2 regions of the Anaerostipes amylophilus genome follow, and region 2 is predicted to be linked to the other one. Evidence: a T-box and tRNA genes for the amino acid it is inferred to sense, from the RefSeq annotation. Region 2 holds a T-box; the other holds one or more tRNA genes.
What was found. A T-box is a leader RNA that pairs with one kind of tRNA and senses whether it is charged. The one in region 2 lies ahead of pheS (phenylalanine--tRNA ligase subunit alpha), so its partner is inferred to be a tRNA-Phe.
Positions count from the first base shown of each region.

Region 1: it encodes a tRNA-Phe, which carries the amino acid that the T-box ahead of pheS (phenylalanine--tRNA ligase subunit alpha) is inferred to sense. The anticodon was not compared.

Region 1 is NZ_JAOQJG010000001.1:100,770-116,431, reverse strand. It holds gene OCV53_RS00575 (glycyl radical protein) at 1-549, shown strand, start outside; gene OCV53_RS00570 (glycyl-radical enzyme activating protein) at 536-1,468, shown strand; gene OCV53_RS00565 (HAD domain-containing protein) at 1,557-2,057, shown strand; gene OCV53_RS00560 (HD domain-containing protein) at 2,102-2,584, shown strand; tRNA gene OCV53_RS00555 (tRNA-Phe) at 2,657-2,729, shown strand; tRNA gene OCV53_RS00550 (tRNA-Gly) at 2,736-2,806, shown strand; gene OCV53_RS00545 (NAD(P)-dependent malic enzyme) at 2,959-4,113, shown strand; gene malQ (4-alpha-glucanotransferase) at 4,214-5,647, shown strand; gene OCV53_RS00535 (ABC transporter substrate-binding protein) at 5,907-6,914, shown strand; gene OCV53_RS00530 (ABC transporter permease) at 7,012-7,905, shown strand; gene OCV53_RS00525 (ABC transporter ATP-binding protein) at 7,922-8,716, shown strand; gene OCV53_RS00520 (Rossmann-like and DUF2520 domain-containing protein) at 9,027-9,875, shown strand; gene panB (3-methyl-2-oxobutanoate hydroxymethyltransferase) at 9,872-10,699, shown strand; gene panC (pantoate--beta-alanine ligase) at 10,773-11,615, shown strand; gene panD (aspartate 1-decarboxylase) at 11,636-12,025, shown strand; gene coaBC (bifunctional phosphopantothenoylcysteine decarboxylase/phosphopantothenate--cysteine ligase CoaBC) at 12,039-13,229, shown strand; gene OCV53_RS00495 (sensor histidine kinase) at 13,346-14,833, shown strand; gene OCV53_RS00490 (response regulator transcription factor) at 14,835-15,524, shown strand; gene OCV53_RS00485 (RluA family pseudouridine synthase) at 15,534-15,662, shown strand, end outside.
Region 2 is NZ_JAOQJG010000003.1:144,267-159,928, forward strand. It holds gene OCV53_RS05140 (nucleotidyltransferase family protein) at 5-295, shown strand; gene OCV53_RS05145 (HI0074 family nucleotidyltransferase substrate-binding subunit) at 282-692, shown strand; gene OCV53_RS05150 (DMT family transporter) at 839-1,720, shown strand; gene OCV53_RS05155 (family 1 glycosylhydrolase) at 1,643-2,530, opposite strand; T-box leader at 2,619-2,850, shown strand; gene pheS (phenylalanine--tRNA ligase subunit alpha) at 2,947-3,966, shown strand; gene pheT (phenylalanine--tRNA ligase subunit beta) at 4,021-6,441, shown strand; gene OCV53_RS05175 (AAA family ATPase) at 6,593-7,774, shown strand; gene OCV53_RS05180 (hypothetical protein) at 7,951-8,700, shown strand; gene OCV53_RS05185 (helix-turn-helix domain-containing protein) at 8,715-8,939, shown strand; gene OCV53_RS05190 (hypothetical protein) at 8,932-9,798, shown strand; gene OCV53_RS05195 (sodium-dependent transporter) at 9,822-11,147, shown strand; gene OCV53_RS05200 (hypothetical protein) at 11,150-11,836, shown strand; gene OCV53_RS05205 (argininosuccinate synthase) at 11,859-13,088, opposite strand; gene argC (N-acetyl-gamma-glutamyl-phosphate reductase) at 13,404-14,444, shown strand; gene argJ (bifunctional ornithine acetyltransferase/N-acetylglutamate synthase) at 14,471-15,662, shown strand, end outside.

The DNA of each region.
Region 1 (15,662 bases), on a different contig from region 2:
GAAGTTGATAAACAGGGAACAAAATGGGCAGATTATTTCAAGAATCGATTAAGAACATTTAAGAATTATCGAAATGGTCCATATCACACAGGTATGTATACCGTATCAGCTCATGTACCAATGGGTGAAAATGTCGGGGCAACTCCAGATGGAAGATACGCAGGGGAGCCACTGGCAGATGGAGGAATGTCTCCAGTATATGGAAGAGATATCAAAGGACCAACAGCCGTATTAAAATCTGTATCCAAATTAGATAAGACATTGACAACGAATGGTGGATTGTTGAATATGAAATTCCTTCCAGAATTTTTTAAGACAGAGACAGGAATTGATAAGTTTGCGAATTTCTTAAGAACTTTTGTTGATCTTGAGATTCCACATATCCAGTTTAATGTAGTAAGAAAAGAAGACCTGCTTGCAGCAAAGAAGAATCCAGAACAATATCGTGGATTGACTGTCAGAGTTGCAGGTTACACAGCCTACTTTACAGAACTTGCCGATGAACTGCAAAATGAGATCATCGCAAGAACAAGTTATGGAGATATTTAAGATGACAGGAAAAGTATTTGATATTCGTAGATTTTCAACGCACGACGGAGATGGGATCCGTACTACAGTCTTTTTAAAGGGATGTCCTTTAAAATGTGTGTGGTGTCAGAATCCAGAAGGAATTTCCATTCGCAAAAGACCAATCTATTTTGAAAATCGATGCATACATTGTAAAACTTGTATTGCTAAATCAAAAGAACACGGAGTTACACTGGAAGAAGACCAGATTCATCTTCATCCTGACAAAAATGAAGACTGGAATACGATCATTGAGTGGTGTCCAACGGGAGCGATCGCTATGGATTCCAGAGAGATGACTGTGGAGATGGTTATGGAAGAAATCCGCAAAGATAATCCATTTTACCGCCACGGAAACGGCGGGGTTACGATCTCAGGTGGGGAACCACTTTTACAGTGGAAGTTTACAAAAGAGCTGTTAAAAGCATGTAAAAAAGAAGGAATCCACACTGCGATTGAGACATCTCTTTATGCAGAGCAGGAAGTGATCAAAGAAATTCTTCCATATTTAGATCGTATCTTTGCAGACCTTAAGTTAGCAACAGAGAAAGATCATATGCATTATACAGGGGTTTCAAATCGCAAGATCAAAGAGAATATCAGATACTTACTAGAGACATCAAATAGAAACAAAGTAATCATAAGAACACCGATGATCCCAGGCATGACTGCAACCAGAGAGAACATCAAAGGGATTGCAAAATATTTAAATGGAATCTATCAGTATGTTTCTTATGAAATCTTAAACTATAATCCACTGGCAGAAGCCAAATATCATTTGGTAGATAAAGAATACTGTTTTGAAGAAAATCCTAAATTGTACACGAAAGAACAGATGCAGGAATTTAAGAATTGGGCAATTGAGGGTGGATTAGAAAATATTATAAATGAGCAAATTTGAAAAGGATTTACGTTTTCGAGAAAAGAGAGTATAATACTCAACAAGGACCATGTCTTATAGCCGTAAAGGTAAAAGGGGGAATAAAGACATGAAAGTTATATTTCTGGACGTAGATGGAGTATTAAATTCGCAGCAGTTATTTGAAAAATCTGAAGATGCCCAATTGATCTCCGTAGACGAGGAGAATATTAAGAATTTGAAGAAAATCGTAGATGCAACAGGAGCCAAGATCGTTTTATCATCTTCCTGGAGATATGGATGGGCAGAACACAGTGATGCAGTACAGGACTGGTGCCAGATCCTGGTTGATATTTTAGCAAAATACGATCTAAAGATCATAGATAAGACAGAATATCTAAGCAGTGGAAGAAGAGAAGACGAGATCAAAGACTGGTTAGATAAGTGCGAAGAGAAGATTGAAGGATTTGTCATATTAGATGATGGAGACTACGAATGGCATAGACATGGATTTGATAAGCATCTGGTAAAGACAGATTTTTGTACAGGTGGATTACGAGCAGAAGATGCAGACAGAGCAATCAGGATATTAAATAAAAAAAGACTATTTAGCTTTTTCAGAAAATATTAAATAAGAAGATATTAAATAAGAAAGTATCAAAGGGGATTGGACAGATGGACAAAAATCAAGTGACAACAGCAATGATCGATTATTACAAAGGAGACCCAAAGAGAATCCAGCATTTCCTGAAAGTACACGCATATGCGAAACTGATCGGAGAACAGGAAGGATTAGATAAGAAAACTTTAGATATTCTTGAAGTGGCTGCATTAACACACGATATTGGGATCAAAATAAGCGAAGAAAAATATAACAGCAGTGCAGGAAAATATCAGGAGATTGAAGGACCAGCAATCGCGCAGAAGATGTTGAAAGACTTACAGTACGATAAAACAAAAATAGAGAGAGTCTGCTATCTGATCGGACATCATCACACATATGATCAAATCGATGGAATCGACTATCAGATTCTTGTAGAAGCAGATTTCCTTGTAAATCTTGCGGAAGAACAAAGTTCCAAAGAGACAATTGAGTCCGTAAAAAACAAGATTTTTAAGACCAAAACAGGAATCTGGCTGATAAATAAAATTTTTTGAAAAAAAAGCTTGCCAAGACACGAGGAATATGATAAAGTATAGAAGTCGCAGAAATGAGACAACAACTTAACTGCCCAGATAGCTCAGTCGGTAGAGCAGAGGACTGAAAATCCTCGTGTCGCTGGTTCGATTCCGGCTCTGGGCATTGTATGCGGGTGTAGTTCAATGGTAGAACTCCAGCCTTCCAAGCTGATCACGTGGGTTCGATTCCCATCACCCGCTCTTTTATTAAGAAGAATGTTATGCATTCTTCTTTTTTTATTGTAATTTTCTATTATACCATATTTTTAAAAACATGGTCAATCAAATTATGTTATGATACAATAATAAAAGAACAAAAATCTGAAACATCATACCATAAAGGAGATACAAAAATGGATTACAACAAACTGGCATTAGAAATGCACGAAAAAAATAAAGGAAAGATCGCAGTACGTTCTAAAGTAACAGTAAAGACAAGAGATGACCTAAGCACAGCTTACACACCAGGAGTTGCAGAACCTTGTCGTAAGATCCGTGATAATAAAGAAGATGTATACCGCTATACAGCAAAAGGAAATTTAGTCGCTGTCGTATCTGACGGAACAGCTGTATTAGGACTTGGAGATATCGGGCCAGAAGCAGCGATGCCTGTTATGGAAGGAAAAGCCCTTTTATTTAAAGAATTTGCAGATATCGATGCATTTCCAATCTGTCTTGATACAAAAGACACAGAAGAGATCATCAAGACAGTCAAAAATATCGCACCATGTTTCGGTGGTATTAATTTAGAAGATATTTCCGCACCAAGATGTTTTGAAATTGAACGCCGCTTAAAAGAAGAATTAGACATCCCAGTTTTCCATGATGACCAGCATGGAACAGCCATTGTTGTAGCAGCCGGATTATTAAATGCCTTAAAATTTGTCGGAAAGAAAATGGAAGATGCCAACATCGTGATCAACGGAGCAGGATCTGCAGGAATCTCTATCTGTAAATTATTATTACAGTTCGGAGCTGGAAATGTAGTATTAGTTGATCAGAAAGGTGCATTATGCCCAGGAGAAGACTGGATGAACCCAGCCCAGAAAGAGATGGCAGAGATCACAAACAAAGATAAACAGACAGGTCCATTAACGGAGATCATCAAAGATAAAGATGTATTTATCGGAGTTTCCGCACCAAATATCGTAACAGCTGAGATGGTATCTACAATGGCAGACGATGCGATCATCTTCGCAATGGCAAACCCAACACCAGAGATCATGCCAGATGAAGCGAAAAAAGGTGGAGCAAGGGTGATCGCAACAGGAAGATCTGACTTCCCGAACCAGATCAACAACGTATTAGTATTCCCAGGAATCTTCAGAGGAGCCTTAGATGCAAGAGCCGGACAGATCACAGAAGAGATGAAGATGGCAGCAGCAAGAGCAATCGCAAGTATTATCAGTGATGATGAATTAAATGAAGAATATATTATTCCAGGAGCTTTCGATGAGAGAGTATGCAAAGCTGTAGCAAAAGCTGTTGCAGAAGAAAGCCAGAAATAAGCCATAGAACTAAATTAAGTACAAGGGCACTTCTGTTCAAGGAGTATGTTTTGTGATATACTATATTGCATCATGAGAAAAAATTAGGAGAATTTATTCAATGAAAACAAGTGGAATATTATTACCAATATTTAGTTTACCATCAGATTACGGAATCGGATGCTTTTCAAAAGAAGCATATAAATTTGTAGACTTTTTAGAAGAAGCAGGCCAGAACTACTGGCAGATCCTTCCATTAGGAACGATCGGAGCAGGAAATTCTCCTTATCTTTCGTTTTCAAGTTTTGCAGGAAGTGCATACTATATTGACTTAGAACAACTACTTGAAGAAGGACTGCTTAAGAAAAAGGAACTCGAATCGATCAAGGAAGAAAATCAGGGGAAAGTTGACTATGATACAGTAAGACAGAATCATAGAAAACTATTAAGAAAGGCTTATTTCAGATTCCATCCAGACGAAGAGTATAAGAAATTTGTCAAAGACAATGAGTACTGGCTTGGAGAATATACAGAGTATATGAGCAAGAAAAAGAGTAAATTGCCAGAGAGTTATTTCGCTTTTTGTCAATATTATTTCCATAAACAATGGCTCAAGTTAAAGAAATACGCCAATGATAAAGGAATTCAGATCGTAGGAGATCTTCCATTCTATGTAGCCTTGGACGGAACAGCCTTTACATATCACAAAGAATTATTTAAAGTTGATGAAGAAGGAAAGCCAACTGTTGTTGGAGGATGCCCTCCAGATGCATTTGCAGAAGATGGACAGGTATGGTCTAATCCAGTCTATGATTGGGAATATCATAAGAAGACAAACTACGAATGGTGGATGAACAGACTATGTCATAACTTCATGCTATATGATGTATTACGCTTAGATCATTTCAGAGGATTTGACGAGTATTTCGAGATTCCGGCAGAAGATGAAACAGCAGTCAATGGAGAATGGGTCAAAGGTCCAGGAATTGAGTTCTTTGAAGCAATGAAGGAACAACTTGGAGACAAGAAGGTTATTGCAGAGAACTTAGGATTTTTAACAGACAGTGTTCACAAACTGTTAGATGACACAGGATTCCCAGGAATGAATGTTCTGGAATTTGCATTTGGAGCATATGATGACAGCATCTATCTTCCACATAAATACAAAGAAAATAGTGTTGTATACACAGGAACACATGACAATGATACGGTTGTTGGATGGTACGAAACATTATCAGAAGATGATAAGAAATTCTTAGAGCATTATTTAAAATACAGTACGATCGAGAGAACAGGAACTGTACATTTAGACTTGATTTCTCTTGCATTAGAGAGTCGAAGCGATATGGTGATCATCCCACTTCAGGATTATCTTGGATTAGGAAATGAAGCAAGGATCAACACACCATCTACGGTAGGTGGTAACTGGGAGTGGAGAGTGAAAGAAGAGCAGTTAACAGATGAGTTAAAAGAACTGATCAGAACACTGACAATAAAATATCGTACAGTTGCAGAAGAGAATGCGAAGAAAGCAGCCGAAGAAGCACAGCAATAGAAGAAATTGATAGAAGAAAAAGGATGAAAGAATTTGGGAAATCTTTCATCCTTTTTTGCATAGAAATAAAGAAATATGCGTATAAAATAATTGATATTAGATTGTATGGAATATGATGTACCATATAAAGCAATAAAATTAGCTTGACGACACAAAATCATAGTGCTACAATTTAGTACATAAAAGCGTTGAAGTTTTAAAGTTCAGAAGTTTAAAGTCAAGGAATACAATCGGGAACGATATTAAGGAGGAGAAAAATATGAGATTAAAGAAAGTCATGGCAACAGGATTAGTTGCTGCATTAGCATTATCCACAATGGTTGGTTGCTCAAGCAAGAAAGACAGTTCAGACCAGAAGAAGATCGGAGTCGTTCAGTTAGTAGAACATGATGCTTTAGATGCATCTTACAAAGGGTTTAAGGATGGTCTTGAGAAAGCTGGATATAAAGACGGAGACAAGATCAAGATTGAATATAAGAACGCACAGAATGAACAGTCAAATTGTCAGACAATTGCCAAACAATTTGTCACAGATAAGTGCGATCTTGTATTAGCGATCGCAACACCAGCAGCACAGGCAATGGCCAATGAATCAAAAGATATTCCGATTTTAGTAACAGCTGTTACAGATCCAGCCGATGCCAAACTGGTGAAATCAAATAAAAAACCAGGAACAAACGTATCTGGAACATCAGATTTAACACCAGTAGCAAAACAGATGAATCTATTAAAAGAATTAATTCCAAATGCAAAGAAAGTTGCAATGTTATATTGTTCTGCAGAAGCAAACTCCAAATTCCAGGTAGGACTTGCGAAGAAAGAAGCAAAGAAATTAGGATTAAAAACAATCGATGCAACAGTATCAGAATCCAGTGAGATCCGTCAGGTTGTAGAATCCTTAAAAGGTAAAGTTGATGCAATCTATTCACCAACAGACAACATGATCGCAGCAGGAATCAATACAGTATCCATGGTAGCAAATGAAGCTAAGATTCCATTTATCGTAGCTGAAGAAGGAATGTGTACAGGTGGAGGACTTGCAACATACGGAGTTAACTACTACAAGTTAGGACAGCAGACAGCAAAGCAGGCAGTAAAGATCTTAGAAGGAAAAGCTGAACCAAAAGATATGCCAATTGAATATCAGGAAAATGCGGATCTGATCATCAATAAAGACACAGTAAAGACATTAGGAATTAAGATTCCAGAGAAGTTAAAAAAAGAAGCTAAGATGGTAACAACACAGAAAAAGACAGATAAAGAATAATAAATAAGATTTTCTTGCATGTAAGATTACAAGAAGATCAGGAAGTGTCTTCCGATTTGCGGGAGGCACTTCTGTGCATTTAGAAAAGAGGTAGAAAATGGCATTAATTACAAATCTTTATAGTGCATTAGCCCAAGGAACATTATGGGGAATCATGGCACTGGGAGTTTATATTACATTTAGGATCTTAGATATCGCAGACTTATCCTGCGATGGAACATTTGCACTCGGTGGATGTATCAGTGCAATCCTTATTACAAGGGGAGTCAATCCATTTGTAACATTATTATTTGCACTTGTAGGAGGAATGTTAGCAGGACTTGTTACAGGCTGGCTGCACACGAAACTTATGATCCCTGCGATCTTAGCAGGTATTTTAACAATGATCGCATTATGGTCCGTTAATATCAGAGTTATGGGAGGACCAAATGTTTCATTACTTGGAGAAGACACTGCATTTACAAAGGTAATGGATCTGTTAGGAGTAGATCAGACACTGGCAACATTGGTAGTTGGAGTCATTATTGGAGCCATTGTGATCGCAGCTCTGTACTGGTTTTTTGGAACAGAGATCGGATGTGCACTTAGGGCAACAGGAAACAATGAATTTATGGTACGTGCTTTAGGGGGCAATACAGATACATCCAAAGTGTTAGGATTGGTGATTTCTAATGGACTGATCTCAGTATCTGGAGCTTTAGTAGCCCAGAACCAAGGATACGGAGATATCAAAATGGGAACAGGATCTATTGTAATTGGTCTTGCATCCATTGTAATCGGAGAAGTTATCTTTGGAAAACGTTTTAACTTTGCTTATATCCTTGCATCACTGATCGGAGGAGCAATGGTATATCGTATGATCATCTCACTTGTTTTACATTTCGGATTAAGTACCGATGATATGAAATTATTCACAGCGATCATCGTAGCATTAGCACTCGGTATTCCTGCTCTCAAATCAAAATATTCACACCGCAGGACACCAGCATAGAAAGAGGGGCAAAGTTATGTTAGAAATTAAAAATGTACATAAAACATTTAATAAAGGAACGATTAATGAGAAAAAAGCATTAAATGGAGTCAATCTTCACTTAGATCCTGGGGACTTCGTAACGATCATCGGAGGAAATGGGGCCGGAAAATCTACAACACTCAACATGGTAGCAGGAGTCTATCCGATCGATCAAGGAACGATCATTCTAGATGGCAAGGATATTTCAGATCTTCCAGAATACAAACGTGCCTACATGTTAGGAAGAGTATTCCAGGACCCAATGATGGGAACGGCAGCAGGTATGCAGATTGAAGAAAACATGGCAATGGCAAACCGTAGAGGAAAGAAAAGAGGCCTAAGCTGGGGAATCACAAAAAAAGAAAAAGAAATGTTTAAAGAAAAATTACAAATGCTCGACTTAGGACTAGAAGATCGAATGACATCCAAAGTAGGACTATTATCCGGAGGTCAGAGACAGGCATTGACACTGCTTATGGCAACACTAAAGAAACCAAGCCTGCTATTATTAGACGAACACACAGCAGCCCTTGATCCAAAGACTGCGAAGAAAGTACTAGACATCACAGAGAAGATCGTAGCCAGAGATAATCTTACAACAATGATGGTAACACATAATATGAAAGATGCGATCAATATCGGAAACCGCCTGATCATGATGAGCGATGGAAAGATCATTTATGATGTGAAAGGGGAAGAAAAGAAGAAGCTTAAGGTAGCAGATTTATTGCAGAAATTCGAAGAAGCCAGCGGCGGAGAATTTGCAAACGATAGAATGTTGTTGTCTTAAAATTCCAATGCATCACTTTCGGTTGCTTATTTATTTTTTATCATATACCTGAAGTCTAAAGTGTGGATAATTACAAGATTGGAAAACTTAAGTGGTGTGTATGTTGAGTGTCACCCTTTATTCTTATAAATATTTCTTCTCTTGTTCTTTCTGACTCATACATGCAACACTATCAACAAATCAAAATTATACTTGCTATTTCCCCACACGGGTGTTATAGTTAACATCTGGATGGTATTCTTGAAAGAAATCATACCGGCAAATCAATTTAACTTAGAACATCACCCGCAAGAAAGCAGGTGATACATGTATGAAAGTAGGATTCATCGGAGCAGGGAAAGTAGGCTGCTCTCTTTATGATTACTTTGTACACAATAACATACTCGTCACAGGGTGCTACACCCGTACACAAGCGAATGTAAGTGGAACGGAAAAACAAACACAGAAGATATTTACAACATCGATTGATAAAATATTAACAAAAAGTGATGTTCTATTTTTAACAGTACCAGATGATGCGATCAGCACAGTCTGGGAACAAGTCAAAACTTATCCGATACAAGGAAAGTTTATTTGTCATTGCAGCGGATCACTAGGATCAGCTGTTCTTTCTGGAATTGAAGCAACCGGAGCATACGGTTACTCTATTCATCCAATGTTTCCATTTAAAAGTAAAAAAACTGCATACGAAGATCTAGCACAGGCATTATTCAGTGTGGAAGGAAATGAAGAACACATGGAAGAGATCATGGATTTATTGTCAGCTTGTCCAAATCGCATCGTGAGATTAAAAAGCGAAGATAAGCCTAAATACCATGCAGCAGCCGTCTTTGCATCTAATCTTGCAGTCGGATTGATCAATCAGGCGAAGGAACTGCTTAATGAATGTGGATTTGATGATGAAGCAGCATTGAATGCATTGAAACCACTGGCAGTTACAAACATGAACAATATATTTGATGTTGGAACATGTGATGCACTGACAGGGCCAGTAGAACGCCATGATATCAAAACCGTGCAAAAACATTTAGATGCCATAGATCAGGAGAAAAAGGAAACTTACAGTGCTCTGACAAAAGAGATCATAAAACTTGCAGAGACACGTCATCCTGATACTTCTTATGCAGACATGAAACATGTATTGGAGGAAGTAAAATGAAAACAACAGTAAGCACAGTACAGAAAATGAAAGATAACGGAGAAAAGATCACAATGCTGACAGCATATGATTATTCTACCGCAAAATTATTCGATGAAGCTGGAATCGATACAATGTTAGTTGGAGATTCTCTTGGAATGGTAATGCTTGGATATGACTCAACGATTCCTGTAACAGTTGATGACATGATCCATCACGGAGCAGCCGTTGTAAGAGGAGCAAAAGATGCTCTGATCGTAGTTGATATGCCATTTTTATCTTATCACACATCTGTATATGATGCGGTAGCAAATGCTGGACGAATTATGAAAGAAACAGGTTGTACAGCGGTTAAATTAGAAGGTGGAAAAAACGTATGTCCACAGATCGAAGCAATCGTAAATGCACAGATCCCAGTATGTGCCCACATTGGACTGACACCACAGTCATCTAATATGTTTGGTGGTTTCCGAGTACAGGGAAAAAGCGAAGAAGCAGCAAAAGAGCTGATCGAAGCAGCACAGGCAGTTGAGAAAGCTGGAGCATTTATGTTAGTTCTGGAAGGAATTCCAGAGAAATTAGCAGCGATTATCACAAAGAAAGTACATATTCCAACGATTGGAATCGGAGCAAGTCCAGAATGTGATGGACAAGTACTGGTATACCAGGATATGTTAGCAATGTATGGAAACTTTGTGCCTAAATTTGTAAGACAGTTTGCACAGGTTGGAGAAGTGATGCAGGGAGCAGTCAAAGACTATATCAATGCAGTCAAAGAAGGAACTTTCCCAGGACCAGAAAATACATATGCGATCAGTGATGATGTGATTGAAAAATTATATTAAAAACAGACAACATAAAGGACATATTTTATATAGATAGATTCTCATACATAAATGGGAAAAAGGAGTTTTAACAATGAAAATCGTAGAAACAGTCAAAGAAGTCAGAGAACAGGTAAAAGAGTGGAAGAAACAGGGATTAACAGTTGGTTTCGTCCCAACTATGGGATACCTTCATGAAGGACATAAAAGTCTGATGGATGCAGCAAGAAAAGATAACGACAAAGTCGTTGTAAGTATTTTCGTAAATCCAATGCAGTTTGGACCAACAGAAGACCTTGCAACATACCCAAGAGATTTAGATCATGATGCAGCATTATGTGAAAGTGCAGGAGTAGATTTAATCTTCCATCCAGAACCAGAAGAAATGTATGAGAAAGATTTCTGCTCATTTGTGGATATGACAGGACTTACAGAAGGATTATGTGGAAAAACACGTCCAATTCATTTTAGAGGAGTATGTACTGTTGTAAATAAATTCTTTAATATCGTAACACCAGACAGAGCATATTTTGGACAGAAAGACGGACAGCAGTTAGCAGTTATCAAACGTATGGTGCGTGATCTGAATATGGATATCGAGATCATCGGATGTCCAATCGTTCGTGAAGAAGACGGACTTGCTAAGAGCTCAAGAAATACATATCTTTCTCCAGAAGAAAGAAAAGCAGCATTGATCTTATCAAAAACAGTTGCTTTAGGAAAAGAACTTGCGAAAACAGAAAAAGATGCAAATAAAGTCGTAGAAGCAATGAAGAAAAATATCGAGACAGAACCAATGGCTAAGATTGACTATGTAGAAGCAGTTGACGCATTGTCTATGGAACCAGTTGAGAAACTAGAAGGAACATGTATGCTGGCTATGGCAGTTTACATCGGAAAGACAAGACTTATTGACAATACACTCATTAACGAATAGACTAAAGGAGAAGAAAAATAATGAATATCAGCATGTTAAAAGGAAAAATTCATAGAGCAACAGTAAAACAGGCAGAATTAGATTATGTAGGAAGTATTACAGTTGATCCTGTATTATTAGAAGCAGCAGGAATCTTAGAATACGAACATGTACATATCGTAGATGTTAACAACGGAAGTCGTTTTGAGACATACACAATTCCTGGAGAACCAGGAAGTGGAATGATCTGCTTAAACGGACCTGCAGCACGCTGCGTTGCAACAGGAGACAAGATCATCATTATCGCATATGCAGATATGACACCAGAAGAAGCAAAGACATTTGAGCCAAAAGTCGTATTTGTAGATGACGATAACCAGATTTCCCGCTGCACAAACTATGAAAGACATGGACGATTAGAAGATATGTAGGAGAAAGAAGATCATGTTAAAAGGAAAAACGATTGTATTGGGTGTGACAGGAAGTATTGCAGCTTATAAGATGGCAAATGTGGCAAGTATGCTTGTGAAACGTGGGTGTGAAGTTCATGTGGTCATGACAAAGAATGCCACACATTTTATCAACCCGATTGCATTTGAAAGTTTGACCAACACAAAATGTCTTGTAGAAACATTTGACCGTAATTTTCAGTTTCATGTAGCACATGTATCACTGACAGATAAAGCCGATGCAATGTTGATCGCACCAGCTTCAGCGAACATCATCGGTAAGATTGCAAATGGAATTGCAGACGATATGTTATCAACCACAGTGATGGCATGTAACAAACCAGTGATCATCTCACCAGCGATGAATACGAAGATGTTCAATAATCCAATCTTACAGGATAATCTTGATAAATTAAGAAGATTTGGATATGAGATCGTACAGCCAGCAACAGGACATCTTGCTTGTGGAACAAGTGGAGCAGGAAAGATGCCATCAGAAGAAGTATTGGTTGCACATCTTGAGAGAGCGATTGCGAAAGAAAAAGATTTAAAAGGCAAGAAAGTTCTTGTAACAGCAGGACCAACGATTGAAGCGATCGATCCGGTACGTTATATTTCCAATCATTCTTCAGGAAAGATGGGGTATGCAATCGCAAAGATGGCAATGCTTCGCGGAGCGGATGTAACTTTGGTTACAGGACAAACAGCGATCGAACCACCAATGTTTGTAGATGTAGTACCTGTTACCAGTGCACAGGATATGTATGATGCTGTGACAAGCCGAAGTGATGAACAGGATATCATTATCAAGGCAGCAGCTGTTGCAGATTACACACCAGCGAATGTCAGCGATCATAAAGTCAAGAAAAAAGACGGAGATATGTCAATTGAACTGGTAAGGACCAAAGACATTTTAAAGACTCTTGGAGAGAATAAAAAAGAAGGTCAGTTCCTATGCGGCTTTTCCATGGAGACACAGAACATGTTAGAAAACTCCAGAGCAAAGCTTGAAAAGAAGAAGATTGACATGATCGCAGCAAATAACCTCAAAGAACAGGGAGCTGGATTTAACACAGATACAAACGTGATCACATTGATCACAAAGGATGAAGAAAAACAGCTTCCAAAGATGACAAAAGAAGAAGTTGCAGATGCAATCCTTGATTTTATCATTTCAAGAAATTAGATGTTTATAATGATAAAAATCTTTCTAAAAATTAAATAAAATAATTGTTCAACTTCTGGTTTCTCTCTGTGACTATGGTATAATAAAAGATATTAATACCAAAGGAGAGTCAAGGGATGAAAGCAGTAAATAAAGTTCGATTAATCTATTTGCCAGCGATCGTGCTACCAATCTTTGTGATGATAGTGTCGATCGCTGGTTTAAGTATAGGGTATTCAAGGATCAACAAAGCAGACCTGTCAGTAGGATCTTTTGAAAGATTCGCAAATCCTTTAAAGACGATGAATACAGAGACACAGGGCATTTTCTTTGAATTAGAAGAGCATGTAAATAAGAATCCTGAAATCTTTAATAATCAGCAATATTTAAATGACGTCAATAAACGATTAGGGGGTAAAGATTCCTATCTGCTCGTTCGAAAAAATAACAAGATCACTTATGCAGGAAAGGAAAATGTTTCTGACAAATTGATCAATAAACTGCCATCCTATGGGAATAAAGACAGTGATGCTGACCGTGGTTTTTTTGTAAGCCATCCAGGGAATTACCTTGTAAAGCAGCAGGATTTTAAATACAAGGATGGAGGAAAAGGATCTGTATTTATTATGACAGATCTTGGAACAGTCCTGCCACATTACCGCAATATCTTTATTCAGGTATCTTGTGCAGTCATTGGTGTACTGATCTTAACGAGTACATTTTTATCATGGTTTATGTACCGTGAATTCGTAAGTCCGATCAGGGAACTGAAGGCAGGAGCAGAACGAATCAAGGAAGGAAACCTTGATAATGATGTAGTGATCAACAGTGGTGGCGAAGAGATCAGAGAACTTTGCAATGCATTTAATGAGATGAGGGCGGAGTTAAAAGACTCGATCGATGCAAGAATTGTTTATGAAAAGCAGAATAGGGATCTGATCAGTAATATTTCTCATGATCTTAAGACACCGATCACAGCGATCAAGGGATATGTCGAAGGAATCATGGACGGAGTTGCAGATACTCCAGAGAAGATAGATCGCTATATTAAGACGATTTATAATAAAGCAAATGATATGAACGTCCTGATCAACGAATTATCTTTATATTCAAAGATTGATTCCAATATTATTCCGTATAATTTTGAGAAGATTAATATTAATTCATATTTCAAAGATTGTGTAGATGAGATCGGAGCAGACCTTGAACAGAAGGGAATGCTGTTCTCATATCGTAATTATTGTGGAGCGAATGTATTGGTAACAGCTGATCCGGAACAGCTTAAGAGAGTTATTAATAATATTATTAATAATGCATGCAAATATAACAATAAGGCCAAAGGAAAGGTAGGAATTACCTTAACAGAATTTGATCGCAAGGTACAGGTAGCGATCAAGGATAATGGAATGGGAATTTCCAAAGAAGATCTTCCACATATTTTCAGAAGAACCTATCGTGCAGATATGTCAAGAAATTCTGCCGGAGGAAGTGGTCTTGGACTATCCATTTGCAAGAAGATCATAGAAGAACATGGTGGAGAAATCTGGGCAGAGAGTAAACTGCGTGCAGGAACGACAATATTCTTTACATTAAATAAAGTAATCGATCAGTCAAAGGAGAAATAACATGAGCAAAGTATTAATCGTAGAAGACGAACTTTCAATCGCAGAATTAGAGAAAGATTATTTAGAACTTAGTTCATTTGAAGTAGAAATAGAAACAGATGGACAGCAAGGACTTGAGAAAGCATTAAAAGAAGATTTTGATATGATCATTCTTGATATCATGCTTCCAGGAGTTGATGGGTTTGAAATCTGCAAACAGATCAGAGAAGCCAAAGAAATTCCAATTCTTATGGTATCTGCAAGAAAAGAAGACATCGATAAGATCAGAGGATTAGGACTCGGAGCAGATGATTATATCACAAAACCATTCAGCCCAAGTGAGCTTGTAGCCAGAGTAAAGGCACATCTGAATCGTTACCAGAGACTTGTAAATAATCAGATGGAAGCCAACGACATCATTGAGATTCGAGGATTAAAGATTGATAAGACAGCAAGACGTGTATATTTAAATGGCGAAGAAAAAGTATTTACAACAAAAGAATTTGACCTTTTAACATTTCTTGCAGGACATCCAAACAGAGTGTTTACAAAAGAGGAATTATTCAATAAAATCTGGGATATGGAATCTTTGGGAGATATTGCAACTGTTACAGTTCATATCAAGAAGATCAGAGAGAAGATTGAAGTGAATACAGCCAAACCACAGTATATCGAGACAATCTGGGGTGTTGGATACCGTTTCAAGATGTAGGAGATTTTTATGAGAAAAAATAAAAAGATAAATATCATATACAAAGACGAACAGATTGTTGTATGCGAGAAGCCAAAAGGAATTCCAGTTTCCAGCGATAAGACAGGAGATATGGATCTTTTGCATCAGCTTAAGAAT
Region 2 (15,662 bases):
GGGTATGAAATATAATATTCCAGAGAGAGTTTTAAGGGATATTTCTGTATTTGCAAAAAAATATTCAATCAATAAAGTGATTTTATTTGGATCAAGGGCAAGAGGTGACAATACAGAGAGAAGTGATATTGATATTGCTGTATATGGTGGAGATTTTGATTCTTTTTATTGGGATATTAAAGAAAAAGTACATTCCCTTTTAAGTTTTGATGTGGTAGAAGCAGATAAGTCAATTTCAGAGGAATTAAAACAAGAAATAGAAAAGGATGGTGTGGTGATATATGAAAAAGCTTGAGAACTTTTCGAATTGCTTGGAAGTGTTAAAAAATGCAGATTTTGAAATGGCAGATAATAATGATATATATAGGATAGGTGTAATCGGACAGTTTAATTTGACATTTGAGCTTGCATGGAAGGCATTACAAGAAATCTTAAAAATGCACGGAGCAGATGGAGCGGCAACTGGGTCACCAAGAGAGATTTTACAGTTAGGATATAAACTTAGTTTTGTAGATGATGCAGCAGTATGGTTATTGATGTTAAAAAAAAGGAATACATCTGTTCATATATATAATGAACAAGAAGTTGATGAGATGATATTATTGATCCGTGATAGTTTTATTCCAGCATTTGTTGTTCTTGAAAAGACGTTAAGAAGCAAATTAGAAGAAGTAAAAAATGACTGGGAATAAAAGATTTTGGAATCTGTAAATATACAGAGAGGCCAATGAATACTAGATTACAAGAGATATTCCTCCTTTTTCTTTTGCTTGCGTATAAAAAACGAACGTAGTAAAATAAAAAAATATATGTGAATGAAAAAGAAGGATTGAACGGTATGAAGAAAAAACAAATAAAAGGAATGTTATTGTTATTATTAGCAGCAATTATATGGGGAAGTGCATTTGTGGCACAAAGTGTTGGAATGGAATATGTCGGACCATTTACGTTTAATTGCGTAAGAACATTGATAGGAGGGATTGTACTCATTCCGTGCATTACACTTTTAAATCATGGAAAAGTAAAGAAAAAGATGACGAGTTCCGAGAAAAAAAGATTAATGATCGGGGGAATCTGCTGTGGAATTGCGCTTGCAATAGGAAGTACACTTCAACAATTTGGAATTATGTACACAACAGTAGGAAAAGCAGGATTTATCACAGCTTTTTACATTATTATCGTTCCCATTCTTGGTTTGCTATTAGGAAAAAAATGTGGATTATCTGTCTGGATTAGTGTTATGATTGCTTTGATCGGACTTTATTTTTTATGTATTACAGATGGCTTTTCGATTGGGAAAGGCGATAGTTATGTATTTTTAGGTGCATTGGCATTTGCGATTCATATTTTAGTGATCGATTATTTTACACAGTTTAATGATGGAGTAAAAATGTCATGCATTCAGTTTTTTTCCTGTGGAATAATCTGCTTTATTCCAATGATACTGTTTGAGCATCCAGAGATCAGTACGATCTTACTTGCATGGAAACCAATCTTGTATGCAGGAGTACTGTCATGCGGAGTTGGATATACATTACAGATGGTTGGACAGAAGAACATGAATCCAACAGTGGCCTCCCTGATTTTAAGTCTGGAATCCGTGATATCTGTGATCGCAGGATTTTTAGTATTGCATCAAAACTTAAGCCAGAGAGAATTGATAGGATGTGCGCTGATGTTTATAGCGATTATTCTGGCACAACTGCCAGGGGAAAATTGATTTGAAAATATAGTAGTGTATGCTTTCTTTATCTGGTTTGTAGCGCATGATATAGATAACTAATTTTACGATTTTTCCTACTAACTTTGCATAACGCATGGCATCGTGATTGATATCATCATTTTGTGCGTTGATAATATAAAAAGCAATATTTGCAGCTTCTTCTTCTGGAAGATCAACTGCTAGTCTATAACGATCATAAAGTTCAATTAATGCAATTCTAAGACCAACAGTAAGTTGAGTTGCAGCAACATCTTCTGGGGCACAAGTATAAGGATATGTCATTAATTTAGTAATCATAGAACCAATTTTTGCATCTGGAACGATTTCGCGTAACAATATAGCAGCTTTTGCAACAGCTACAAACCGATGGTGCAATGCTTGATAACAACACTGTGTTTCGCCTTTTTCTCCACAAAGATCTGGAATGATACCAGCAGTAATAAAGGAGTGACGATGGATACTGTCAATTTCATTAAATGTAATCCAATATTTCACATATTCTCCGTAATGCTCAAAACATGTCTTTGCGTAGCGAAGGAATCCATGACGTTTTGGATAGTAAGTATCATCCATAGCTTCGTGAATACGTTTGCTTGAAATCGTAACGTGGGCTTTATAATCTTTTATGCCTACATTCCATGCTCCTTCTAATTGAACAGTGTCTAAACCAATGTGCATTAAAATTTCTGCACCATTGTCAGCAGTCATAGCAATCGCATGTTTGGTGTCATATACAGTTGCAATCACACTATCACATGGAGCATAAATAGCACCGTTTCCGCATATTTCAGGAGAAATTTTAAAAATTGATTATATGAATATAACAGAAATTTGGTATCTATGGATAAAAAATCACAATTGACAAACCCCTAAAGGTGTTATAAAATAAGTAACGTTAAAGGCATTGATGGTGCACAGTAAGAAGCTACATAGCTTCCGAAATTCACACCGTAGCTGTATCTCTGAATGCGATGCAATATACATTTTCACATCAGGCATCAGTAGGAGATAACGGAGTCTGCCCGTTACGCAGAGACTTAAGTGCTTATGGTAATTAAGAAGACGTTTAACGATACCATAGGAATTAGGGTGGTACCGCGAGTATATAACAAGAACTCGTCCCTTTGCGGACGGGTTCTTTTTCTTTTATTTAAATATACAGAAAAAGAAAAATGAACCTGATCCGAGAATATAGAAAAGATCAATAAAGGAGAACTAAGCAGATGAAAGAGAGATTAGAGGCAATCAAGAAAGCTGCCTTGGAGAAAATCGAGCAAGCAGATGCAATGGAGAGCTTAAATGATATCCGTGTATCTGTACTGGGTAAAAAAGGTGAATTAACTCAGGTATTAAAAGGAATGAAAGACGTAGCCAAAGAAGAACGTCCGATCGTTGGACAGATGGTTAACGATACCAGAGCAGTCATCGAAGAAGCATTAGAAAAAGAGATGACATTATTAAAGAAAAAAGTTCGTGAAGAGAAGATGAAACGTGAAGTCATCGACGTTACATTACCTGGAAAAACTCATGAAAAAGGACATCGTCATCCAAACCAGATCGCTCTTGAAGATTTAGAGAGAGTATTTATCGGTATGGGATACGAAGTAGTCGAAGGACCAGAAGTAGAATACGATAAATATAACTTTGAGATGTTAAATATTCCTGCAAACCATCCTGCAAAAGATGAACAGGATACATTCTATATTAACAAAGATATCGTGTTAAGAACACAGACATCTCCAGTACAGGCACGTATCATGGAGACAGGGAAGATGCCAATCCGTATGATCGCACCTGGACGTGTATTCCGTTCTGACGAAGTTGATGCAACACATTCTCCATCTTTCCATCAGGTAGAAGGATTAGTTGTAGATAAAGGAATCACATTTGCAGACTTAAAAGGAACATTAGAGCAGTTTGCAAAAGAATTCTTCGGACCAGATACAAAAGTAAAATTCCGTCCACATCATTTCCCATTTACAGAGCCAAGTGCGGAAGTAGACGTTACATGTTTCAAATGCGGTGGAAAAGGATGCCGTATGTGTAAAGGAAGCGGATGGATCGAGATCTTAGGATGCGGAATGGTTCATCCACACGTTCTTGAAATGTGCGGAATCGACCCAGAAGTATATTCAGGATTTGCATTCGGAATCGGACTAGAGCGTGTCGCATTATTAAAATACGAGATCGACGATATGCGTCTGTTATACGAAAACGACAAGAGATTCTTATCACAGTTCTAGGAAACGATAAGAATATTTCGAATAGAGAAGATAGAATAAAGGAGAATAAAAGTAATGGATACACCAATTTCATGGATCAAAGCTTATGTGCCTGATCTTGATTGCACACCACAGGAATATGCAGATAAAATGACATTATCTGGTTCCAACATGGAAAGTGTCACATATTTAGATAAAAACTTAGAAAAGATCGTAGTCGGAAAGATCGAGAAGATCGAGAAACATCCGGATGCCGATAAACTGATCATCTGCCAGGTAAATGTCGGAGATGAAACTATTCAGATCGTAACAGGAGCACCAAATGTATCAGAAGGAGACTTAGTACCAGTTGTCTTAGACGGTGGACGAGTAGCCGGAGGACATGACGGTGGAAAGAATCCAGAAGATGGAATTAAGATCAAAAAAGGAAAACTTCGTGGAGTAGAATCTTTTGGTATGATGTGTTCTATCGAAGAACTTGGAAGTTCCAGAGATATGTACCCAGAAGCACCAGAATATGGAATCTACATTTTCAATAAAGATGTGAAACCGGGAGACGATGCAGTCGAAGCTTTAGGACTTCGTGATGCAGTTGTCGAATTCGAGATCACATCAAACCGTGTAGATTGTTTCAGTATGATCGGTATGGCAAGAGAAGCAGCCGCTACATTTAAGAAAGACTTCTATCCACCAGTCGTTACAAAGACTGGAAATGATGAAGATGTCAACGATTACATTAAAGTAAGAGTTGAAGACGTAGACCTTTGCCCAAGATACACAGCAAGAGTTGTGAAAAATATCAAATTAGCTCCATCACCAGAATGGATGCAGAGAAGATTATCTGCAATGGGAATCCGTCCGATCAATAACTTAGTTGATATCACAAACTACGTGATGGAAGAATACGGACAGCCAATGCATGCATACGATCTTGATACAATTTCAAACAAAGAGATCGTTGTCCGCCGTGCAAAAGCAGGAGACAAATTCACTACATTAGATGGTGAAGAAAGAACACTGGACGAAAATGTCTTAATGATCTGTGATGGAGAAAAAGAAATCGGTATCGCAGGTATCATGGGTGGAGCAAACTCTATGGTAACAGATGACATCAAGACATTATTATTCGAAGCAGCATGCTTTGACGGAACAAACATCCGACTTTCTTCTAAGAGAATCGGTTTAAGAACGGATGCATCTGGTAAATTCGAAAAAGGATTAGACCCAGAAAATGCAATGGCAGCGATGGATCGTGCATGCCAGTTGATTGAAGAATTAGGAGCTGGAGAAGTTGTTGGAGGAGCCGTTGACGTTTATCCAAATCCAGTGAAACAGATTCGTCTTCCATTAGAAGTAGACAAGATGAACGCTCTTCTTGGAACAAATGTATCCAAAGAAGAAGTATTAGAATATTTTGCGAGAATCGAACTTGGATACGATGAAGCAACAAACGAAGTGATCGTACCATCCTTCCGTCAGGATCTTCACCGTATGGCAGACCTTGCAGAAGAAGTTGCAAGATTCTACGGATATGACAACATCCCTGTTACATTACCAAACGGAGAATCCACAGCCGGTAAGAAACCATTCAAGATCCGTGTCGAAGATGTCTGCAGAAATGTAGCAGAACAGAACGGATTTAGCGGTGGAATGACATATTCTTTCGAAAGTCCAAAAGTATTCGATAAATTATTATTACCTGAAGATGCAAAAGAACGTCAGGCAATCGAGATTTCAAACCCATTAGGAGAAGACTTCAGTATTATGAGAACGGTTTCCTTAAACGGAATGTTAACATCTCTTGCTACAAACTTAGCACACAGAAATAAAAACGTAAGACTATACGAATTTGGAAATATCTATATTCCAAAAGCATTACCATTAACAGAATTACCAGATGAAAGAATGCAGATGACACTTGGAATGTACGGAGAATGTGACTTCTTCACATTAAAAGGTGTTGTAGAAGACATACTTGATTCCCTTGGATTAGGTGGAACATCTGAATATACACCAACAACTAAACATCCATTCTTACACCCAGGAAGAGCTGCAGATGTCACAATCGATGGAGAAAAGATCGCTTACATCGGACAGATCCATCCAGAAGTTATGGATAACTACAACATGAAAGGCGAAGTCTATGTAGCAGTCATCGACATGCCAACATTAGTACCAAAAGCAACCTTCGACCGCAAATACGAAGGAGTAGCCAAATTCCCAGCAATGAAACGTGACTTAAGTATGGTTATGAAGAAAGACATCTTCGTTGGACAGCTTGAGAAGATCTTCAAAGACAAAGGTGGAAAACTTCTTGAATCCTACGAATTATTCGATGTCTACGAAGGAGACCAGATCGAAAAAGGATACAAATCCGTAGCATACTCCTTAACATTCAGAGCAAAAGATCGTACATTAGAAGATGCAGAAGTATCTAAGATCGTTGAGAAGATTCTTGATGAACTTAAGAAATTAGGCGTTGAATTACGTGCTTAATTGTGATTGAAAATAAAATAAAGTGAGAATTAAAATCCTCTGGCAGATAATATTGTCAGGGGATTTTTTGAATTTATATATAGCAAAATTGGAATTTACCATCATTTGTGTTAATATAAAAATAAAAGAAAGGAAACGAGGTGACAGCAGAATGGGAATTTATCTAAATCCGCCAGCAGACGGCTTTGAAGATATTTTAAAAGATGATATCTATGTGGATAAAACAGAATTGATTGCATATACCAATCAGGTTCTGGGAACAACAAGAAAGCTTACATGTTTCAGCAGACCAAGAAGATTCGGAAAATCTTTCGCAGCCCAGATGTTAGTTGCCTATTATTCAAAAGGTACAAAATCTGAGCATTTATTTAAAGACTTAAAAATTGCAAAAGATATAGAAGAAAAAAGCCATTACAAACAATATTTAAATCAATGCGATGTCCTATTCTGGGACATGACATGGTTTATTACCAATGCCCGGAATATCGAAGATACGGTAAAAGATCTTCAAAGAAAAATAATTTTCGAATTAAAAGGAGAGTTTACAGACTGCATAGAACAAGAAACAATAGCACTTCCAGAAGCACTCCTGCAGATCAGTGCGGTCACAGGACGAAAGTTTTTTATCATTATCGATGAATGGGATGCGTTATTTCGAGAAGCCCAAACAGATCAGAGACTGCAGGAAGAATATATCCAGTTGTTAAGAGGATTGTTTAAAGGGATACAAGTTTCAAGATTCTTAAGTGGAGCCTATATGACAGGAATTCTTCCAATCAAAAAATACGGAACACAATCAGCATTAACTGATTTCTACGAATACACGATGCTGGAACCAGGACCATTAGCAGAATTTGTAGGATTTACAGAACAAGAAGTCAAAGATTTATGCAAAGAGCAGCAAATCGATTTTGAACAGGCAAAAAAATGGTACGATGGCTACTGCTTCGGACAGACAGGACATATTTATAATCCGAATTCCGTAATGAAAGCAATATTTAACAAGCGATTCAGCAACTACTGGACCCAGACAGAGACATATGAATCACTAAGAGTTTATATCGACTTAAACTTTGACGGCTTAAAAGATATGATAGTAGATCTGATAGGAGAAAAACACTGCAGAATCGATACAGGATCATTTCAAAATGATATGACATCACTGAAAAATAAAGATGATGTATTAACATTATTGGTACATTTAGGATATTTAGCGTATGATATTGATCAAAAAGAAGTTTATATTCCAAATGAAGAGATCCGTCAGGAATTTATTAGGGCGATTAAGAACGGAAAAAGACAGGAACTAGTTAAAACCAATAACCTAAATTAAAGAATAGAATTATAGAAATAGAACCGAGACCATATGAGCTCGGTTCTATTTCTATAATTCTATTCATCTACAACTTAAGTCAATGAAACTTTCTTCAAAAAATTATTGTTTTTCAATAATTTCCATGCTACAATAATCTTGAAATTATCGAAAAACAATAATTAGAGGTGGATAGGATGAAATCAAACATAAATAAATTAATCCTGATCGAAGTCATCGCAGGAATCCTTGTTGCATTCACAGGACTATTATTTTATTCCATGTATATGTTCATCAATCCAGGACTCATGTATCAGAAAATGCCAGACATTTTTTCAATGGACCAAAGCAGTCTGATTGTAATGAAAATTATTTACGCATTCATCGTTTACAGCGTCCTGATCATGTGGTTGATCATGAAAGCGATCCGTTTTCTTGGAGATGACAGCCAGAAGAATTGGAAAAGCCGCTTGTATTTTGGGATGAAAGGACTGATTGCTGCACTAGTCAGTTATTACACGCTTTTGATCACATATGCAAAGACATTTGAACTGCTTCATAAGAGCGAAAATAAACTGCAAAATGTATCTTCGATAGAATGGTTTAAATCAGTATTACAGTTATTACCAATCATTATGACAATCCTGCTATTTATCAACATCATTCATGTAGTAAAAGCAATCGAAGATCATAAGGAAGAGCAGCAGATGATGACGGTGGCAAGACTTGCAGGTGTCGCAAAGGTTACCGCAGTGGTTACAGTCATATCAGATTTTATCCTGAATTTTTATCAGTTTTTGCTTGGAGCGACTTTACAGAATGTAAATGTCACGTTTGCGCCAGACGTATCCATGGAACCATTGATCATAGCATTTGGAGCATTGATCTTCCATGAATACTTCAAGTGGACCAAACAGCTAAAAGAAGAAAATGACCAGTTTATATAGAAGGAATGATAGTTATGGCAATTAAAATACATTTGGATGATATCTTAAAAGAGCGAAATATGACATCCAAAGAACTATGTAAAAAAGTCCATATTACAGAAGCAAACCTGTCAATCTTAAGAAGCGGCAAGGCAAAAGGAGTACGTTTCTCAACGATCAATAAGATCTGCTATTATCTTGAGTGTGATGTTGGAGATATCTTGAAATTTGACGGGAGATTGGAGAAAGAAGATGAGTAGGGGAATAAGAAAAACAGGAGTATTGGCAATGGTTGTGATGCTGGCAGCAACTCTATCAGGATGCCGCCTTGCAAAAAAAGACGAGGATGGAACAGTAAAGAAAACATTGTATGGTGCTTATGCAGTTGTAGGAAAGAGTCTGGATGATCCAGACATTCCAGATCCAGAGATGGAAGGAACAACCGTTGGGCAGAAAGATAAAAAAGGATTTGTTCATTTTAAAAAGATCAAGGGATATTTCTTTTTTCATAAATACGATCAGAAAGAAAATACGATCAGCATGGATGGTGATCCACAGTTGACTCATTTTTCAGGCGGCTCTAATATGAAAGATGGCGAGATCCAAAAAGATAAATGGCAAAAGACAGGCCAGTCATGTAAGGCAACAATTTATGTTCAGGAAACAAAAGGAATCACAAAAGTGCAGATTGGAAGTGTATATAAAAGAGCAGATGGTACATTTTATCTGGAACCTTCAGGAAGGTCTTCTGTGCAGGATCTATGTAAAACAGGAGGGTCTGGGATCAGCCAATCTTTTTCTGTGGATACAGAAGAAGGAAAGATGACATACCGTGTGGACTTTAAAGCAGACCGTGCAGTCAAAAAGATTCAGATCATCGAAATGAACAAAGATGATGTCAAGATCAAAAAAACAGCCTATATTTCACCTGAAATAAAACAATACCAGATGCAAAAAGACACAGCATATGTTATCATAAATGAACAGCTGATCGGTATGAAAGGTCAAACGATCAACAGACAGAAGATACATTCAGCAAAGAAGAATTTCACATATAAATGGAAGCAGCTTGGAGATGATGGAGTATTGACACCGACAGACTTGAAGTTTAAAAAGTAAAATCAGGAGGATAAAATTGAAATATGAAAGATAAAAGAGAATCATTTAACAGCAGGTGGGGATTTATCCTCGCCTGCATTGGTTCGGCAGTTGGTATGGGAAATATATGGATGTTTCCGACAAGGGTATCTTTGTATGGGGGAGGTTCCTTTTTGATCCCATATTTTATCTTTGTCGTTGTGATCGCATCCACTGGTGTGATCGGAGAGATGAGTTTTGGACGTGCGGCAAGGTCTGGACCGATTGATGCATTTGGGATGGTCTGTGAGAAGAAAGGAAAGAGAAAAGTCGGGGAAGGGTTAGGAATGATACCAGTTCTTGGTTCTCTTGCTATGGCAATCGGATATACAGTTGTGATGGGGTGGATCTTAAAATATGCTGTTGGAACTTTCACAGGGGCAACACTTGCACCAAAGACGATCGAAGAATTTGGCGGACGTTTTGGAACAATGGCATCTGCATTTGGAAATAACATCTGGCAGATTTTAGCTTTGATCTTATGCATGTGTATTTTAATCTTTGGTGTAGGAGCAGGGATTGAGAAAGCCAATAAGATTTTAATGCCAATTTTCTTTGCGCTGTTTGTGATCCTTGGAATCTACGTGGCATTTCAGCCAGGGGCAGCAACGGGATATCAATATATTTTCAGAGTCGATAAGGCGGCCATCTTAGATCCAAAGACATGGATCTTTGCACTAGGACAGGCCTTCTTTTCCTTATCCGTCGCAGGAAATGGAACATTGATCTATGGATCGTATTTATCCGATGAAGAAGACATCCCATCATCTGCAGCAAGAGTTGCATTTTTTGATACGGTTGCTGCGATGCTTGCAGCACTCGTGATCATCCCAGCTATGGCAACAACTGGAGCAACACTGGATCAAGGAGGACCGGGGCTGTTATTTATCTATCTTCCAAACCTGATCAACTCCATGCCAGGAAGTACGATCATCGCGATCATCTTTTTCGTTGCAGTGCTTTTTGCGGGAATGACATCACTGATCAATCTCTACGAAGCACCGATCGCAACCGTACAGGAAAAACTCCACGTAGGAAGAAAGACCGCCTGCGTGATCATCGCAGTGATCGGCGTGATCGTATCCTTATTGATCCAGGGCATCGTATCTGACTGGATGGATATCCTATCCATTTACATCTGCCCATTAGGAGCGGGGCTTGCAGGAATCATGTTCTTCTGGGTAGCAGGAAAGAAATATGTAGAAACACAGGTAAACAAGGGAAGAGAAAATAAATTTACGAAATTATATTATCCAATCTGTAAATATATTTATGTGCCAATCTGTATTTTAGTATTGGTACTTGGAATTGCATTAGGAGGAATCGGATAATTATGCCAGGATATATTTTACATTTAACTGCAGCACAGATGTTTTTAAAACAAACAAAAAAAGAGCAGGAATTGTTTGTCAATAAGCAGGAAACAAATAATTTTTTAATTGGAAATCTGATGCCAGATACAACAAAAGATAAAGCAAGATCACATTTTAGAGATCCCAAATATCAAGGAAATATGGTAGAATATCCAGAAATATCATGGTTTGCGAGGAAATATCATAATATTTTACATGATCCGAGTGTAATGGGATATTTATTTCATTTATATATCGACCGGAAGTTTTTCAAAGAATACATGCCAAGAATTATAGAATTCCGAGATAAAGAAGATCGGGTAGAGGAAAAAATGAACAAGGTAAAATATGTGATCTTAAAAAGAACTGGAGAAAAGATTTTAAAAGAAGATTTTTTCTCAGAGAAATATTATTATGGTGACTATACGAAGATGAACACGTATCTGTTCAATCATTATCATATACCGATCAGACTTGATCCAGAAGTTAATAATCCAGGAATTGAAGAAGTTTCTTATCGGAATGTAAAAAATGTTTTAAAAGAATTAGAAGGATACCTGACAGTGCCAGAAGAGGCGGTAAAGAATGTTAAAGTATTCGATGTGGAAGATTTATTATCATTTTTGGAAAACAGTGTAGAAAAATATAACCCATGGAACTGTGAGTAAGAGCAGTTCCATGGGTTATGTTTTATTTATTATTATTCTTTTCAGCTTCCTGCATCTTCATAGCACGAACTTTCAAAGGAAGTCCAAATAATGTAATAAATCCATCTGCATCATGATGATCATACATATCACCAGTTGTGAAAGATGCTAAAGATTCATTGTATAAGCTGTATGGAGAAGTAGTTCCAGCTTTGATGATATTACCTTTGTAAAGTTTGAATTTAACTTCACCTGTTACATATTTCTGAGTAGATGTAACGAATGCCTGGATTGCTTCACGAAGTGGAGTGAACCATTTTCCTTCGTATACAACTTGAGCCATCTGGCTTCCAAGTTTCTTCTTAGCTTCCATTGTTTCACGGTCAAGGATCAATTCTTCTAACTGTTCGTGAGCTGCCATTAAGATTGTTCCACCTGGAGTTTCGTATACACCACGGGATTTCATTCCTACAACACGGTTTTCAACGATGTCGACGATACCGATACCATTTTCGCCACCAAGACGGTTTAATTCAGTGATGATCTCAGAAACTTTCATTTCTTTTCCATTTAATGTCTTAGGAACACCAGCTTCAAATGTCATAGTAACTTCTGTTTCTTTATCAGGAGCGTTCTGTGGAGTTACTCCTAAAACAAGCATGTTATCATAGTTTGGTGCTAAAGAAGGATCTTCTAATTCAAGACCTTCGTGGCTGATATGCCATAAGTTACGGTCACGGCTGTAGCTGTGGCTTGCATCAAATGGAAGATGGATTCCGTGTGCTTCACAGAATTCAATTTCATCTTCACGAGACTGCATTGTCCATACGTCTGTCATACGCCATGGAGCGATGATCTTGATGTCTGGAGCTAAAGCTTTGATACCAAGTTCAAAACGGATCTGGTCATTTCCTTTTCCTGTAGCACCGTGGCAGATAGCAACTGCGTTTTCTTTTCTTGCAATCTCAACTAATTTCTTAGCGATTGCTGGACGAGCCATAGATGTTCCAAGAAGATACTGATGTTCGTATACAGCACCTGCCTGTACGCATGGCATGATGTAGTTATCACAGAAATCATCAACGATATCTTCGATATATAATTTAGATGCTCCGGATAATTTTGCTCTTTCATCAAGTCCGTCTAATTCGTTACCCTGTCCACAGTTAACGCAGCAACAGATAACTTCATAGTCAAATGTTTCCTTAAGCCAAGGAATCAGAGCTGTAGTATCAAGACCTCCGGAATATGCTAAAACAACTTTTTCTTTCATGAAATAAATCCTCCTAAGTGTATATTGACGGGATGCTTTCTTATCTTTCTTATTATATAGAATGTAATATTTCGAAATCAAAATCCCGCATGTTCATATAAATATTTGCTTGTCTATTAATATACGTTATATTTGCATCTTTTGCAAGTTCTATTTTCGAAAATAATGAATATTTATAACATAAAAATGAATAAAATGAAAAACAATTGCATATTTATACAAAACTATTGCATATTTTAAAATTCGGTTGTATACTTATGAACAATGATTGAAAAAATAACCTACATTATAAAAGAGAAGGACAAGGAGATTAACATGATCAAAGCAGGAATCATTGGATCCACAGGTTACGCAGGACAGGAACTTGTAAGAATCCTTACACAACATAAAGATGCAGAAGTTGTATGGTATGGATCCAGAAGTTATATAGACCAGAAATATTATGAAGTATTTAGAAATATGTTTCAGATTGTGGATGACAAATGTTTAGACGATAACATGGATGAACTTGCATCCAAAGTAGATGTCATATTTACAGCAACACCACAGGGACTGTGCAGCTCATTAGTGTCAGAAGATATCTTATCAAAAGTTAAGATCATCGACTTAAGTGCAGATTTCCGTATCAAAGATGTCAATCGTTATGAAGAATGGTATGGAATCAAACACCAAAGTCCAGAATTTATCGATGAAGCAGTTTATGGACTTTGTGAGATTAACCGTGAAGATATCAAGAAAGCACGATTGATCGCTAATCCAGGATGCTATCCAACATGCTCTACATTATCTATCTACCCAATGGCGAAGGAAGGACTGATCGAGATGAACAGTGTGATCATCGATGCAAAATCAGGAACATCCGGAGCTGGACGTGGAGCAAAAGTCAACAACTTATATTGTGAAGTCAATGAAAACATCAAAGCATATGGAGTCGCAACACACAGACATACTCCAGAGATTGAAGATCAGTTAAGCTATGCATCTGGAGAAGAAGTGTTATTAAACTTTACACCACATTTAATTCCAATGAATCGTGGAATTTTGGTGACAGCTTATGCAACACTTAAGAAAGATGTAAGCTATGAAGAAGTCAAAGCAATCTATGATTCTTATTATAAAGATGAAAAATTCGTCAGAGTTTTAGATAAAGATGTCTGCCCAGAGACAAGATGGGTAGAAGGAAGTAACTATGTAGATGTCAACTTTAAGATTGATAAACGTACAAACCGCATCATCATGATGGGTGCTATGGATAACCTTGTAAAAGGTGCAGCTGGACAGGCAGTACAGAACATGAATCTTATGTTTGGATTAAAAGAAACTGAAGGATTAGAATTAGTACCAATGTTCCCATAGAACTTTGGTAAGGAAGGACTAGAATTATGAAGATCATCAATGCCGGAGTAACAGCTCCAAAAGGTTTCAAATGTGCAGGACTTCGTGCTGGAGTCAAACCAGGGAAGACAAACAAAGATATGGCAATGATCGTAAGTGAAGTGCCAGCAAAGATCGCAGGAACATTTACAAAGAACATCGTAAAAGCAGCTCCAGTTTTATGGGGAAAGAAGATTGTAGAGGAACAAGAAGCAGTCAGAGCCGTTGTAGTTAATACAGGAATTGCCAATGCATGTACTGGTGCACAGGGATATGAAAATGCTGTAACAGAAGCAAAAGAAGTTGCAGCCTTGTTAGATATCAAACCAGAAGAAGTTGTCGTAGGTTCCACAGGAGTTATTGGACAGCAGCTTCCAATGGATGTTATTAAAGAAGGAATCAAGAAATTAGTTCCTGAATTGAAAGCTGACAGACAGAGTGAAGAAGATGCCTCATGGGCAATCCTTACAACCGATACAAAACCAAAAGAAGCAGCGGTAGAAGTAGAAATTGCTGGAAAGACAGTTACAATTGCAGGTATGTGCAAAGGTTCTGGAATGATTCATCCAAACATGGGAACAATGCTTGGATTTATCACAACAGATGCAGCGATTGATAAAGCTTTATTATTAGAACTTCAGAGAGAACTGATCGAAGATACATTCAATATGGTATCTGTTGATGGAGATACATCTACAAATGACACTGTTTTCGTTTTAGCAAATGGAATGGCAGAGAATAAAGAAATCACAGAAAAAGATGCTGATTATGAAGCATTCAAAGAAGGTTTATTATATGTGAACCAGTCTCTTGCAAAACAGATCGCAGGGGATGGAGAAGGATGTACACGTTTATTTGAAGTTCATGTAGCAGGTGCAGATTCTAAAGAAAATGCGAAAATCTTAAGTAAATCTGTTGTGACGTCAAGTCTTACAAAAGCAGCAATTTATGGAAAAGATGCGAACTGGGGAAGAATTCTTTGCGCACTTGGATATGCGGGAGTTGATTTTGATCCAGTGAAGGTTGACATCAGCTTAAAGAGTGCGGATGGTGTGATTGAAATCGTAAAGGATGGAATTGCAACAGATTATTCTGAAGATGAGGCAACAAAAGTATTATCCGCAGATGCAGTGACAGCAGATATCAACGTACATAATGGAGATTTTGAGGCAACTGCATGGGGATGTGACCTGACTCATG